Azospirillum brasilense: one gene and its partner. The protein of the gene in region 2 interacts with the protein of the main gene of each other region in a pairwise test. Links are inferred from orthologs where the notes say so. Each region holds a gene or a part of one and is shown on either strand. Other genes may lie near its edges.

What was found.
Region 1: the proteins of cysK (region 2) and cysE interact in binary tests that used the Escherichia coli proteins (3 or more experiments, as listed by UniProt). The link is inferred for Azospirillum brasilense from one-to-one orthologs.

Annotation. Positions count from the first base shown.
Region 1 is NZ_CP059453.1:56,086-67,664, forward strand. Bases 5,172-7,950 are described here. They hold cysE (serine O-acetyltransferase), read left to right. Parts: upstream 5,172-6,008; coding sequence 6,009-6,893; downstream 6,894-7,950. Other genes in these bases: H1Q64_RS30020 (transglycosylase domain-containing protein), read right to left, coding at 5,172-5,552; H1Q64_RS30030 (LysR family transcriptional regulator), read right to left, coding at 6,884-7,828. In the rest of the region: H1Q64_RS30000 (tetratricopeptide repeat protein), read left to right, coding at 1-510; H1Q64_RS30005 (TonB-dependent receptor), read right to left, coding at 462-2,762; H1Q64_RS30010 (FecR family protein), read right to left, coding at 2,891-3,904; H1Q64_RS30015 (RNA polymerase sigma factor), read left to right, coding at 4,142-4,690; more of H1Q64_RS30020, read right to left, coding at 4,881-5,171; H1Q64_RS30035 (ABC transporter substrate-binding protein), read left to right, coding at 8,013-9,134; H1Q64_RS30040 (ABC transporter ATP-binding protein), read left to right, coding at 9,312-10,373; H1Q64_RS30045 (ABC transporter permease), read left to right, coding at 10,370-11,224; H1Q64_RS30050 (ABC transporter permease), read left to right, coding at 11,224-11,579.
Region 2 is NZ_CP059449.1:1,109,238-1,112,278, forward strand. What follows is about bases 97-3,020. They hold cysK (cysteine synthase A), read right to left. Parts: upstream 2,077-3,020; coding sequence 1,117-2,076; downstream 97-1,116. Other genes in these bases: H1Q64_RS05285 (hypothetical protein), read right to left, coding at 97-807; H1Q64_RS05295 (RrF2 family transcriptional regulator), read right to left, coding at 2,152-2,607; dut (dUTP diphosphatase), read right to left, coding at 2,607-3,020. Also shown: more of H1Q64_RS05285, read right to left, coding at 1-96; more of dut, read right to left, coding at 3,021-3,041.

The DNA of each region.
Region 1 (11,579 bases), on a different replicon or contig from region 2:
TGGTCGGGCAACCCGCGGCGCCACGACCCCACATCCCACGCGATGGACCGACGCCGCAGTGTGCCCTTCGCGCTGATGGAACCGTTGCTGTCGGTGCCGGGGATCGAGGCGGTCAGCCTCCAGGTTGGGGACGCGGCAGAGCGGGCGCGGGCGGCCGTCGCGGCGGGTCTGCTGACCGACCCCATGGCGGGCGCGACCGACTTCGCCGACACCGCGGCCATCGCGGCGCATCTCGACCTCGTCATCACTGTGGACACGTCGGTCGCCCACCTCGCGGCCGCGATCGGGCGCCCGGTGTGGATGCTGTCGCGCTCCGACGCCTGCTGGCGCTGGTTCCGCGGGCGCGACGACAGCCCCTGGTACCCGACCATGCGCCTCTACCGGCAGGACTCGCCCGGCGACTGGGGGCCGGTCATGGCCCGCCTGGGCCATGACCTTGCCGCAGCCGCCGCGGCGCGGGATCAGAACTGTGCCGAGGCGCTCAGCAGGAAGGCGCGGCCCGGCTGGTAGAGCGGGGTGACGGTGCCGAACTCCTGGCCGTAGGTGGCGCGGTCGGCGTAGGTCTCGTCGAAGAGATTGCGGACGTCGAGGCGCAGCGCCAGGTTGGCGTGCTCCGGCAGCCGGTGCTCCACGAACAGGTTGGCCGTCTGATAGCCCTTCAGTGGCCGCTGCCCGGCCTGGACCTTGTCGTAGTCGAGCACGAACTCCACGTCGGCGCCGAAGGTCAGGTTCCAGGACTGCACGGTGTGGGCGCCGCCGACGGTGAAGACCTGCCCGATCGGCGTGGCGAGGTAGGTGCCGGTGTCGGAGTCCGCGGGCAGACCGTCGATCTTGACGTCGATGTCGGCATATTTGGCGCGGATGAAGCCGTTCGTCCAGGCATAGCCGAGACCCAGCTCATAGCCTTCCGACCGCACATCGCGGGCGAGGGTGGCGCTCGTGGCGGCGAAGCGCGCGGCGCGGGCGTCGTCCAGCTTGGTGCGGAAGATCCGGCCTTCCGCGGTGAAGCCCTCGTAGCGGGCCTCCAGACCGGCGGTGCTGTTGGTGGCCGTCACCGGGCGCGGACCGGCGCCGTAGTTCCAGGCTGGGTTCATGATGTAGTTCTCGGCCATCTGGACGCCGCCCCAGCCGCGCGACACGCCGGCCTTGGCGGTCAGGTAGCGGGGCAGCAGGTCGAACTCGCCCGAGATGTTGTGGCTGAGGCCGTGGTTGGTCCATTCCCGTCCGGTCGTCCCCTCGAAGGTCTGGCGGTCGCCGCGCAGGCCGAAGGACAGGCGCAGACGCTCCATCGGCTCCAGCCGGGCCTGACCGTACAGGCCGTTGTTGCGCGCCCGCTCGGTCGCGGTCATCGTCCGGTCCCGGTAGTTGGCGCGGTCCACATAGAAGTCGGTGCCTGTCGTGAAAGTGCCGATCCGGAAGCCGAAGGTGTTTTCCAGCTTGCCGTTGAAGGAGCTGGTCGCGCCGTTGCCCGGGTAGCTCCCCGGCACGGTGCTGCTGCCGACCGGGCGGGTGAAGATCGGCGTTTCCACGTCGGTGCGGCCGTAGGCGAGCACCAGCTTGGGGTTCCACAGCTCCGTCGGCAGGGCGTCGGTGTAGGTGAAGACCATGTTCTGGCGGTCGAGCGTGTAGTCGCGCACGCGCGGCTCCCAGGCCGGGCGCCCGGCGAGCGAGCCGATGTTCGCGCGGAAGGGGCGCGGCGCGTCGTCGTAGACCCGCTCGTAGCTGGCCTGGAAGCGGTGGCCGCTCTCCGTCTGCACCGCCGCCTTGCCGAGGCCGCTGACCATGTCCGTCTCGGTGCCGTCCACCTTGCGCCCGTTGCCCGCGGTGTATTTGCCGCCCTTGCCGTAGGTCACGGTGCCCAGCGCCTCCAGCCCCTGGTGGCGCCCGAAGCCGGCGAGGTTGGTGGTCAGGCCGGAGCCGTTGGTGTTGAAGGTGGTCTTGCCGAAGGCGCCGATGCCGTCGCTCGCCAGGAAGTCGCTGGCGTCCTTCGTCTCGTAGGCGATGGAGCCGGCGAGCGCGCCCGGACCGGCGTCGGCGGGGGCGACGCCGGCGTCCACGCGCGCCACCTTCAGCAGCGCCGGGTCAATCAGTGTGGTGCCGTTGTGGTGGAAGACCTTGTTGTTCTGGCGGCTGCCGTCGATGGTGACGGCCAGATTGGTTTCCTCGACGCCGTTCACATAGACCTTCTGCGACATCGGCACGGAACTGCCCACGCGGATCGTCGGCTCGCCGGAGAAGACGTCGCGGAGGTCGCGGGGATTCTTGCGATCCAGGTCCTCCTTGGTGATGGTGATGTTGCCGCTTCCGCTGCCGGCGCCGGTCGAGGCGGTGACCGACACCGGCCCCAGCATCGTGATGTCGCCGGTCGGAGCCGGAACCAGCGTCGCGGAGCCGGTGCCGGTCGTGCGGTAGCCGACGCCCGTCCCGGACAGCAGCGTGTCGAGCGCCTGGGCGGGCGTCATGCTGCCCGACACCGGGCGGGAGCTGCGCCCGGCGGCCAGATCGGCGGAATAGCCGATCTGCCAGCCGGTCTGGCGCGCGAAGGCGTCGAGCGCCGCGGGCAGGGCCTGCGCTGGCAGCGCGAAGGCCATCGTCTGCGCGGCGCCAGGGGCGGGAGCGGCCTGCTGGGCCAGGGACGGGGAGGGGAGGGCCAGGACGCCGCCGAGCGCGGTGGTCGCCATCAGTGCCAGGATCAGATGCCGGGCGGCGGTTCCCCGCGCGCGCACCAAGAACTTGCCTGTCGAAACCGTCCGGCCTTCCATTCCTCACAACTCCCGTCTGCGCTGGTGGCGGGGGCGTGATTACCGGTGTATGAACCGTGCCCCCCTCTTTTCGGCAGACGCACGGGGGCGTGGCGTCTCACAAAAAAATCCTGAAAGAAGGTCAAAATCTATCGAAGCAGGATGACTCCGCCAGGAAGCTCGGTCACGCGGGCGCCCACGACGTCGGCCAGCGAGCGGATCGCCGTGACGGGATCGTCCAGCCGGTAGTTTCCGCTGACCCGCGCGCCGGCCAGCCGGTCGCCGATCAGGATGACCGGTGCGCCATGGTAGCGCCGGATGGTGTCGACGATCGCGGCGAAGGGCTGGTCGTGGAACACGCAGCGCCCGTCCTTCCAGGCCAGCGCAACCGCCGGGTCCGGGCGGGCGGGCGCCGACAGGCCGTCCACCGTGGCTGTCACCCGGTCACCCGGAACGAGGAACACCGCTTGGCCCGGCGGCTCCCGCCGGCTGACCGACACCCGCCCGCGCTCCAGGAAGACGGCGTCCTGCCCGCCGTCCGACCGCACGGTGAAGGCGGTGCCGGTCACCTCCACCTCGCTGAAGCCGGCGGTGACGCGGAAGGGGTGGGCGGGGTCGCTGACCACGTCGAAGTAAGCCTGCCCGCGCAGCAGCCGGACGTGGCGCCGGCCCTCGGCGAAATCGAGCGCGACCGCGGAGTCGGTGTCGAGGATCAGCAGGGACCGGTCGGGCAGGGCGATCTCCTGCCGCTCCCCGGCGGCGGTGCGGTGGTCGGCGGTCAGGCGGAGCGCCAATGTGGGCTGGAGATGGACGCCGATGGCCAGCAGCAGTGCGGCGGCGGCCAGCGAGGCCCGCCACCCGCCGAACCGCCCGGACCGCCGCCGCGTCGCGGAGCGGGTGGCCGACGGCGAAGAGGCGGTCTGCGGGTGATGGGCGAGCGTCGCCGCCTGCAATTCGGGCATGCTCCCAAGCGACGACAGGCGGTCGAACGCCGCGGCGTGGCGCGGATCGCGGGTCCGCCATGCCTGATAGGCGGCTCGGGTGTCCGGGTGCACGGGCGCGTCGAGAAGCGTCACGAACCAAGTGAGCGCCTCGTCCGTGATCGGGTCCGCATGCCGGTAGGCCCCGGCATCCTGTCCGCCGTCTGCCTTGTCCTGCTCCACGCTTGGTCTTCCACTCTTCCTTGACCGGACTCACGTACAGTTGAGACGTTTCATCGCTCGGCGGGTCACAATTCGCAAACCGCAGCCCATAGCCCGCAGATGGTGATCGTTCCCGCGCCCGTCCAACCGGCTTGACATCTGAAATTGAGAATCATTATCAATCGCGATGTTGCAAGGCCGCCGATGTCGCACCGACCGCGGTGGTGTCCTTTTCGCCGCCGTACCGACAGGGCTATCATGTCCGCAAGCCTGATTGCGATCTATCTCGATCACCGCCGCTCGTTGTTCGGGTGCGCGATGAAGATCGTGCGTGATCTTCAGGTTGCCGAGGATCTGCTGCAGGAAAGCTACCTGCGCGCCTGCAAGGCCGTGGAAAGGGGACCCATCGACAACATCGGGGCCTTCCTCCACCGGACGGTCCACAACCTCGCGCTGGACCATCTCCGGCGCTGCCGGACCCAGGAGCGGTTCGAGGCCGGCCCGGCGGACACCGTCGAGGCGCTGGGCATCGCATCGGAAATTCCTTCGGCGGAAGAGCGTCTGCTGCACCGCGAGCGGCTGTCGTGCTTCATGGACGCCCTGGACCGTCTGCCGGCGCGGGCCCGGCAGGTGTGGCTTCTGAACCGGGTCGAAGGCCTGTCCTATCCCCAGATCGCCGCCCATCTGGGTGTGTCGCAGGGCACGGTCTTCAACGACATGAAACTGGCGATGGGCCATTTCGTGGACACCATGGCGCGCCGCGACCGCCCCGAACCCACCGCGACCCGGTCCGGCGGGACGCCCTAGCCGTGGAACACGCTCCCGATTGAAACCGGGAGGGGCGGTCCGACCCCCGGATCACGGGAAGCAGATGCACGGATTCGGTGCTGGGTGTATGTGTGATGACGTCCTGTCCGAAGCGGCACAAAAATCCCATAAGCCATCTTATGGAAAATTAATTGATTGAGACTTTGCGCTGCCTGCCGTTGCCCGTAGGTCAGCTGCCGGAAAGCTTTCGGCACCCTTCAAGCCAAACGTCATCATGACCTTCGGGAACGCACGCTCCTGCCACCAAACGTTCAATCCGCCTGACACGCTCATTGAGCGCAGGATCATTCTCACGAAGCCTGAAGGATGCCGGCGAGATGAGAACGGCGACCAATCGAGTGAATTCCGTACTGCTCAGTTCAGCCGGCGGCCGCCCATAGATTGCTGAGCTGGCCTTATGAAAGCCGGTCACCCAGCCTTCCGGACCTTCACCCATTTCCAGTGTATCGAGCCAAAGGGCAAGGATCTGGCCCTTGGAGAGTCGGCTTTCCAGGCCCATCGCGTACCCGGTTTGTCGTACCTTTCCTACGCCCGGTTGGAATTTCTTGAAAGCAAGGCGCTTGGAAGCCGATTGCGTGATTGTCGTCGCTCCAGCGCCAGGAGTCGAAAAATCCACTCCGGCGTGATCAACGAAATTTGGGTCTTCAACTTTCAGCAATATCGCCAGATGGTCCTCGCCAAGCGAATCTCCTCCTAGACCCTGAGCTATCAGATTGTCTGCGCGCTGACGTAATTGCGGGGCATCCGACAGAGCGTCCCAGTATCCATTCCCGCCGTAAGCAACGGCCGCGACGACAAGCGAAACAACAAGAAGACCTGCGAGCTTGAAAATTCGTCTCATGGGTCGTTTTCCAAGGCGTGATGTATGAGCCGAAGCATCCAGATGGTCCCCGCTGGTCTGTCCGAGCTGGTCATTCGGACAAGGCGGACAGCATGATTGCCGCATTATTGCCGAGCGGGGCGATGGTTTCCAGCGTCATGCAGCGCGCGCTCCAGGGGCTCTAGACGGCGCGCCGAAAACCATGGGCCGGCATCAGGAGCAGGCAGGTCGGGTCACCCCCAACACCGGAGACTGGGTGATCACTTGGTAAATCCGCCCGCTGCGCGGATGAGGCTGTCTGAGTAGACAGGCAATTTTCACAGTGTAAAAATGTGCAAAAATTGGTGGTGGCCCTTCATTTCCCACGACATGGCTCCCCTTCCGGCAAGCGGCGTGCTAGGCTTTCGTTCGGCCTGTTGAAGGCCCCATGACCGGACCGACGGCCGGACCGGTCGGGAACATCAGGACACGCGTACCATGAATCACATCGTCGCCCCCTGCTTTAAGGATCAGGGCCTTGAGGACCAGAACCTCAAGGAGTTGGAGCGCCCGGAATCGCCCCTTCTGGAGGGCGTCGACGGCATGTGGGCGATGCTGCGCGCCGAGGCGGAGAACGTCGTCGTCAAGGAGCCTTGGCTGCGCCCCTTCATCGACACCGCCATTCTGCTGCACCATGACTTCCCGTCGGCGCTGGGCAGCCTGCTGGCGCGCAAGCTGGGTGATTCCTACATCTCCGCCGACCAGCTCGCGATGCTCGTACGCTCGGCGGTCGCCGACGCGCCCTGCATCGTGGAGGAGGCCTGCTCCGACCTTCAGGCCATCTGCACGCGCGATCCGGCAGCGGACAACTGCCTGACGCCCTTCCTCTACTACAAGGGCTTCCACGCGCTGGAATGGCATCGCATCGGCCATTGGCTGTGGCGGCGCGAGCGGCGCGACCTCGCCCACTTCCTGCAAAGCCGGGTGTCGGAGGTCTTCGCCGTGGACATCCACCCGGCGGTCCCGGTCGGGCGAGGCGTCTTCATCGACCACGGCACCGGCGTGGTGATCGGCGAAACCGCCGTGGTCGGCAACGACGTGTCGATCCTTCAGGAGGTCACGCTCGGCGGTACCGGCAAGGAGCATGGCGACCGCCATCCGAAGGTGCGCGACGGCGTCCTGCTGTCCGCCGGGGCCAAGATCCTCGGCAACATCGAGATCGGCAGCCGCGCCAAGGTCGGAGCCGGCAGCGTGGTGCTGAAGGACGTGCCGCCCTGCGCCACCGTGGTCGGCGTCCCGGCGCGGATCGTCGGCTGGTGCCGCGACACGGTGCCGGCGCTCGCCATGGACCAGACGGTGCCGGAGCCGGAATATCACATCTGACGGGCCGGGTGATGGCTCTGGCCGCTCCGGAACTCCGGCGCGGTCATCTCCTCGCGGGTCAGGGCGATGAACAGCTCCACCACCGGGCTCTTGGAGCGGTTGGCGTCGAAGGCCACCTGGAAGGGCGCCTGATAGGACAGGACCTTGGGCAGCAGCACCCGCAGCCGCCCGGCCTTGACGTAGGGTGCCGCGTAATGGTCCGGCAGATAGCCGGCGTAGGCACCGGACAGGATCAGCCGCGCCGCCCCCTCCATGTCGCTGACCGTTGCCTTGGGCGTCGAAATCGCAAAGATCTTCAGGTCGCGCGATCCCCAATAGCTCCGCGCGACCAGCCGGTAGCGGCGGATTTCGTCCAGGTCGATGGCCTCGTCCGGCAGGGTGAACAGCGGGTGCCCGTCCGCCACGCAGAAGTGGATCGTCTCGTTGTAGAGGTCCTGGTAGGACAGGCTGGGCACGATGCGCGGGAAGCTGGCGATGGCAAGTTGGAGCTGCCCACCGATGACGTCGCGCAGAAGCTCGTTCGGCGGGCGGACGTTGATGATCAGCGAGACCTCCGGCGCCGCCTCGGTGAAGCGGGCGAAGACGCGCTCCAGCGGGGCGCGCGGGTCGGTCAGGGTGTTGTCGACCAGCCCGACCGCCAGCGTGCCGGTCAGCCGCTCGCGCAGGCCGCGCACCCGGCCGCGGAAGCGATCCAGCGAGTCGAACACGCGCCGCGCCTCGTCATAGACCGCCTGCCCTTCCGGGGTGAGCTGGAATCCCGAGCGCCCACGCCGGCACAGCCGCAGGCCCAGCCGGGTCTCCAGATCGGCGAAATGGGTGGAGATGGTGGACAGCGACAGGTTCAGTTCGCTCTGCGCCGCACTGAATCCGCCGGCCTCGACGATGGTCATGAACAACCGCAACAGGCGCAGATCCACGGTTTCCAGCTGAATCATCGCCACGACGCCGCCCTCCCCTGCCCCGCCCGCCGGTTCCGGGACGCCCGATACTTCGGCCCGGATCGAAGTAAGATACAAAACTTTCTGATTTTCGGGCAACGGCGCCGGGCGTCTAATGACCGCAGGCCGCAATGCTGGCCTCACGAACAGATAAGCTCGTCCGCAAGGAAAGGTCGCATCCATGAACGAGACGACGGGTAAGCAGGGACTTCACGCCGCTTTGACCGGCGGCATCAGCCGGCGCGCGGTTCTGGCCGGAGCGGGCACGCTGGCCACGGTGGCCGCCATCGGCTTTCCGAACATCGTCCGCGCCCAGTCGAAGACGCTGAAGGTCGGCGTCTACGGCGGCTACTTCAAGGAATCCTTCGAAAAGCACATCTTCCCGGAATTCTCCAAGGCCACCGGCATCACGGTGGAGGCCATCGCCGAGCCGACCGGCGAGGCGTGGCTGGTCCAGCTCGAACAGGCGGCCCGCGCCCGTCAGGCGCCCGCCGACGTCTCGATGATGTCGCAGGTGGCGATGCTGAAGGGGGCCTCGGCGGAACTGTGGGCGCCCTTCGACCTGTCGAAGATCCCCAACGCCGCCAAGGTCGTCCCGCACCTCGTCAACAAGTATCCGGACGGCAAGGTCAGCGGCATCGGCGCGGTGTCCTGGTACATCACGCTGGTCACCAACACCAAGAGCTACCCGCAGGCCCCGGACAGCTGGGCGGCGCTGTGGGACCCGGCGAACAAGGACAAGCTGGGCCTGCTGGCGCTGGTCAGCAACAGCTTCCTGCTGGAGGTCACGGCGGCCACTTTCTTCGGCGGCACCAAGCATCTGGACAGCGAGCAGGGGCAGCTCGATTGCTTCAAGAAGCTGGCGGAGCTGAAGTCCAATGTGAAGCTCTGGTACCGCGACGAGGCGCAGTTCGAGGCCTCGCTGAAGTCCGGCGAGATTCCGATGGGCCAGTATTACCACGACGTGACCGGCCTCGCCGCCGCGGACGGGCAACCGGTGCGCTCGACCTTCCCGAAGGAGGGCGGCATCCTCGATTCGGGAAGCTGGGCGGTCACCCGCGCCTCCAAGGCCGGCGACCTCGCTCATGTCTTCGTGGACTATATGTGCCAGCCGTCGATCCAGGCCCTGCTGTCGCGCAAGGTCGGCACCGCCCCGACCATCGACCGCAAGATGACCGACCTGACTGACCAGGAGTTCGCCGCCGTGTCCTCCGACATCGCGCCGATCATCCCGCGCTATGACCTCTACACGAGCAAGTCCGACTGGCTGAACCAGAAGTGGACGGAAATGATCGTCGGGTGAGTGTGAGCCCTTCTCCCCTCTGGGGAGAAGGGTATGGGATGAGGGGGCGGTCGCAGGCCGGACACGCACTGCAATGAGGCTGCGTTGACGCCCTATGGGCGCCCCCTCACCCTAACCCTCTCCCCAGAGGGACGAGGGGACAAAGCCCGTTGTGAACGACAGTCAAAAAGCCATCCCATGTCAGCCCTTGTCCTCGACGGTCTCACCAAACGATACGGTCCCGTAACCGCGGTGCACGGCGCGTCGCTGCGCATCCCGCACGGGCAATTCGTCTGTCTGCTCGGCCCGTCCGGCTGCGGGAAGACGACGCTCCTGCGCATGATCGCCGGGCTGGAGGACCCCTCCGGCGGACGGCTGGTCATCGACGGACGCGACATCACCACGGCCCCCGCCCACACGCGGGAATTCGGCATGGTGTTCCAGTCGCTGGCCCTCTTCCCGCACCTGACGGCGGGCGAGAACATCGCCTACCCCCTGCGCATCCGCGGTGCCTCGAAGGCCGAGCAGCGCAAGCGCGCCGACGAGCTGCTGGAGCTGGTGCGCCTGCCCGGCGTCGCTGACCGGCCCGTCTCCAAGCTCTCGGGCGGGCAGCGGCAGCGCGTCGCGATCGCCCGCGCGCTGGCCCTGTCGCCCAAGCTGTTCCTGCTGGACGAGCCGCTGTCGGCGCTCGACGCCAAGCTGCGCGAGGCCATGCAGATCGAGCTGAAGCAGCTTCAGCAGCGGCTGGGCATCACCACCATCGTCGTCACCCACGACCAGCGGGAGGCTATGACCATGGCCGACCTCGTGGTGGTGATGTCGCAGGGGCGCATCCATCAGGCCGCCCCGCCGATGGAGGTCTACCGCCAGCCCGCCGACGCCTTCGTCGCCGACTTCATCGGCATGACCAACCTGCTGGAGGGCGAGGTCACCGCCCCCGGCACCGCCATCGTGCCCGGCGGCACCCTCCATCTCCCAGACCTGCCGCCGACGGGCCGCGTCCTGCTGTCCGTCCGCCCGGAGGACGTGGTCGTCCATCCCGCCGGGACGGACGGGCCGAACCGGCTGACCGGCACGCTGTCCTTCATGCGCGACCTCGGCGCCAGTGTGGAGTTCCGCATCGATGTTGCCGGGCGGGAGATCGTCGCGCTGTCGCGTCCGCAGGACCGCCCGCCGGTCGCCCCCGGCGGCGCCCTGGCGGTGGAGTTCCCCCCGGCGGCTTGCGTCGTGCTGCCGCCAATGGCGGAGCGCCCGCAATGATCCGCCGCGCGCCCCGTGGTCTGGCCGAGCACGCGCCGATCCTTTTCCCGGCGCTGATGCTGGTCGTCTTCTTCGTCATCCCCTTCAGCCTGATGATCGCGGTCAGCGTCTTCCGGCGGGTTCCCGGCGGCTTCTACGAGCCGGACCTCGTCTTCGCCAACTACGAGCGCTTCCTAACCGCCTTCTTCGGCGGGGTGATGTCCTTCTCGCTGGGGCTGGCGGCGCTGGTCGCGGTGTTGTCGGTGGGCATCGCCTTCCCCTTCACCTACCGGCTGGTCAAACTGCCGCGCGGCGCGCAGATCCGCTGGCTGGTCTTCCTGCTGTCGATCCTGTCGCTGTCGGAAGTCATCATCGGCTTCGCCTGGTCCACCCTGCTGTCGCGCACCGCGGGCATCACCAACCTGTTCGTGGCGCTGGGCCTGATGGCCGAACCGCAATCGCTCAGCCCCAGCTTCGGCGCGCTGCTGGCCGGGCTGGTCTATCAGGCTTTCCCCTACACGGTGCTGGTGCTCTACCCGGCGCTCGCCCGCCTCGATCCCTATCTGGAGGAGGCGGCGCGAACGCTCGGTTCCTCGCCGCTGCGCGCCTTCTTCACGGTGGTGGTGCCGGGGCTGCGCAACACCATCGTGGCGACCACGATCATGGTGTTCGTCTTCGCGCTCGGCTCCTACCTGCTGCCGCAGCTTCTGGGACGGCCCCAGCATTGGACGCTGTCGGTGCTCATCACCGATCAGGCGATCTACCAGTCCAACATGCCCTTCGCGGCGGCCATGGCCGTCTTCCTGGTGCTGGTCAGCCTCGCCCTCGTCGGGCTGGCGCTGCTCGCCGGGCGGCGGGAGGAGACGGCCTGATGCTGATGCGCACGCTGAATTCCCTGATCGCCGGCCTGATCGCCCTGGTCCTGGCCGCCCCCATCCTGGTGGTGGCCGGAGTCTCAGTGAACGAGAAGAAGTCGCTGACCTTTCCGCCGCAGGGCTTCTCGCTCGCCTGGTACGCGGAGGTCTTCACCGATCCCGGCTGGCGCGGCGCGCTGATCACCAGCCTCGTCGTCGCCACCCTGTCGGCGGCGCTGGCGGTGCTGATCGCCTTTCCGCTGGCCTGGTTCCTGTGGCGCTGGCGGGCGCCCTGGGCGCGGGCGTTCGAGGTGCTGGGCATGACGCCCTTCATCCTGCCGCCAGTCATCACGGCGCTGGGCTTCCTCAGCTT
Region 2 (3,041 bases):
GGCGAGCAGGCTCATCTTGTAGGGGGTGGTCTTCGAGGTGCTGGACGACTTGGCCGCATCGTCCGCCGCCCACTGCTTCAGCCGGGCCTCGCGCTCCCGCATGATCTTGTCGAACGGGCGTTCCTCGGTCGATTCGGGCGTCTTGGCGACTTTCTGGACGAAATTGAGCTGATAGGGGATTTCGCCGATCACGTTCTTCGGCGGGACGATCACCAGCTCGTATTGGCCGGGTTCGATCTTGAAGCTGGGCTTCTTCAGCATGTCCTCACCCGACTTGGCCGGGTCCATCGTGTCGCCGGAGGCCACGACCTTGCCCTCCTTGCTCATGAGGGCCCAGCGCGTCAAGGGAAGGGACATGTTGCCGACGAACTCGCCGCCCTGGGCGACGGTCAGCGTGTGCTTCTGGACACCTGGATCCTTGCCGACGACGGCGCGGGCGATGCCCTTCATCTGGGCACCGGTCCCCACCATCATGATGTTCTGGCGTTCGGTGATGTCCAGCGTGTATTCGCGTTCATTCACGCCGCGGACGGCCTGGGAGATGACCGCCGTGTAGGTGCCGGGGCCGAGCTTCGCGCTGGCCTCCGCCGCCTCGTTCTTCGCCTTGGCCTCGGCGACGACCTTGTTGTTCTGGTCGACGATCTTGATGTTGGTGTTAATGTCGGCGATTCGGAAATTGAATTCGCCGGCCTTCGACACCGTGAACTGGCGGTAGTCGGTGGACGCGAGGTTGGAGTCCAATTCATTGGTGATGCCGCGGAACTGGAACCAGTTCATCGTCGAGGCATTCGGAATCGCGACGCCCATGGTGGCCTCCCCCGCTGGTCCTGTGCCGTCAGCTCCGCATCGTCGGGCGCCCGTGGCGCAAGCCGGGCCGTCGCCTGAAACGGCGGAGCCGCGCCGGCCGAAACTCCCGGCGCAGACAGGTTAGATTAATAAAATCCAATCTTTTTGTCAAAGCGCCGCCCGATGCCAGGGGCGGGCACAAAGACCGGACGGATCCCACTCTACAGCAGGATGCGCGACGGCGCAATATTCGCCGTCCGGTTGCGCAGGAGCATGTACCGGAGATCCCTCTCCCACAGCCGCAGGCGGCTGTGGGAGAGGGCGGCCGGTTTACTCCAGCCCTTCGAACAGGGCGGTGGAAAGGTAGCGCTCGGCGAAGGATGGCAGGATCACGACGATCAACTTGCCCTCGTTCTCCGGACGGGAGCCGATCTCCAGCGCCGCGGCCAGCGCGGCACCCGAGGAGATGCCGACCGGGATGCCTTCCAGCTTCGCCACCTTGCGGGCCGTCTCGAAGGCGCGCTGGTTGGAGATGCGGACGACCTCGTCGATCAGGTCCTTGTTCAGGACGTCCGGCACGAAGCCGGCGCCGATGCCCTGGATCTTGTGCGGGCCGGGCATGCCGCCGGACAGGACGGGGCTGTCCTCCGGCTCCACCGCGATGGTGCGGAAACCGGGCTTGCGGGCCTTCAGGACCTCCGACACGCCGGTCAGCGTGCCGCCGGTGCCGACGCCGGAAATCAGGAAGTCGGCCTTGCCGTCGGTGTCCTTCCAGATTTCCTCCGCCGTGGTGTTGCGGTGGATCTCCGGGTTGGCAGCGTTCTTGAACTGCTGGAGCATATAGGCGTTCGGATCGGTGGCGACGATCTCGTCGGCCCGGCGGATGGCGCCCTTCATGCCCTCCGCCGCCGGCGTCAGGACCAACTCGGCGCCCAGCAGCTTCAGCATCTTGCGGCGCTCGACCGACATGCTTTCCGGCATGGTCAGGATCAGCCGGTAGCCCTTGGCGGCGGCGACGAAGGCCAGCGCGATGCCGGTGTTGCCCGACGTCGGCTCGACCAGGGTGGTGCGGCCCGCCTCGATGGTGCCGGCGCGCTCCGCCGCGTCGATCATCGCGAAGCCGATGCGGTCCTTCACGCTGGCCAGCGGGTTGAAGAACTCCAGCTTGCCGACGATCTGGGCCTTGGCCCCGGCGTCCTCGGCCAGCCGGTTGACGCGCACCAGCGGCGTGGCGCCGACGGTGTCGAGAATGCTGTCGTAGATCTTACCGCGAAACTCGGAACCCGGCATTTTTCACTCCTCCGGTATGTGGTATATTCCCATTTTCTACAGCATGTGTAGAATTTAACCGTTTTCCGGGTGGGATCAAATCGTAAAATCGATGCGGTCTTCGGTCTCGCTCTCGACGCCAGCGGTGCGGGCGCGCAGGCAGAGATCCTCGATGGTGATGTCGTCGAGCTTCTTCATGCATTCCTCCTGAAGCTCGTTCCACAGCGGGCGCACCACCTTATGCCCCAGGATGGAGCCGGCCGGTTCCTCGATGGGGTCGGTCGCGGTCTCCATGGAGCGGACGACCTTCACGATCTCGCCCAGCGTGATCCGCCGGCGCTCGCGGGCCAGTCGGTAGCCGCCGCGCGGCCCGCGCACGCCGGCCAGGACTCCGTCGCGGACGAGCTGCTGGAGAACCTGCTCCAGATAGCGCTTGGGAATGCCCTGGCGGCGGGTGATCTCGCCGGACTGCACGGGTTCGGTGCCGGCGTTGTAGGCGATGTCCAGAACCGCCTCGATCGCGAACATCAGCTTCTTGGAAATGCGGAGCATCAGCGCGACTCCTGCGCGGGGGAGGGCGGGACGAACTGGCCGGTGGAGCCGAAGCCCCCGGTGCCGCGAGCGCTGTCGGGCAGCGCCGCCGACTCGGCCCAGGCGGCGCGCTCATAGCGGGCGATCACGAGCTGGGCGATGCGCTGCCCGCGCTCCACCGTGAAGGGCTGGTCGCCGTGGTTGATCAGGATCACCCCGACCTCGCCGCGGTAGTCGGCGTCAATGGTGCCGGGGCTGTTCAGCACCGTGACCCCGTGCTTCAGCGCCAGGCCGGAGCGCGGCCGGACCTGCGCCTCGCAGCCGTCGGGCAGGGCGAAGGCGACGCCCGTGGGGATCAGCGCGCGGCGGCCCGGTTCCAGGACGACCGGCTCCGCCAGCGCGGCCAGCAGGTCCATGCCCGCCGCGTGTTCGGTCGCGTAGGCCGGCAGGTCCAG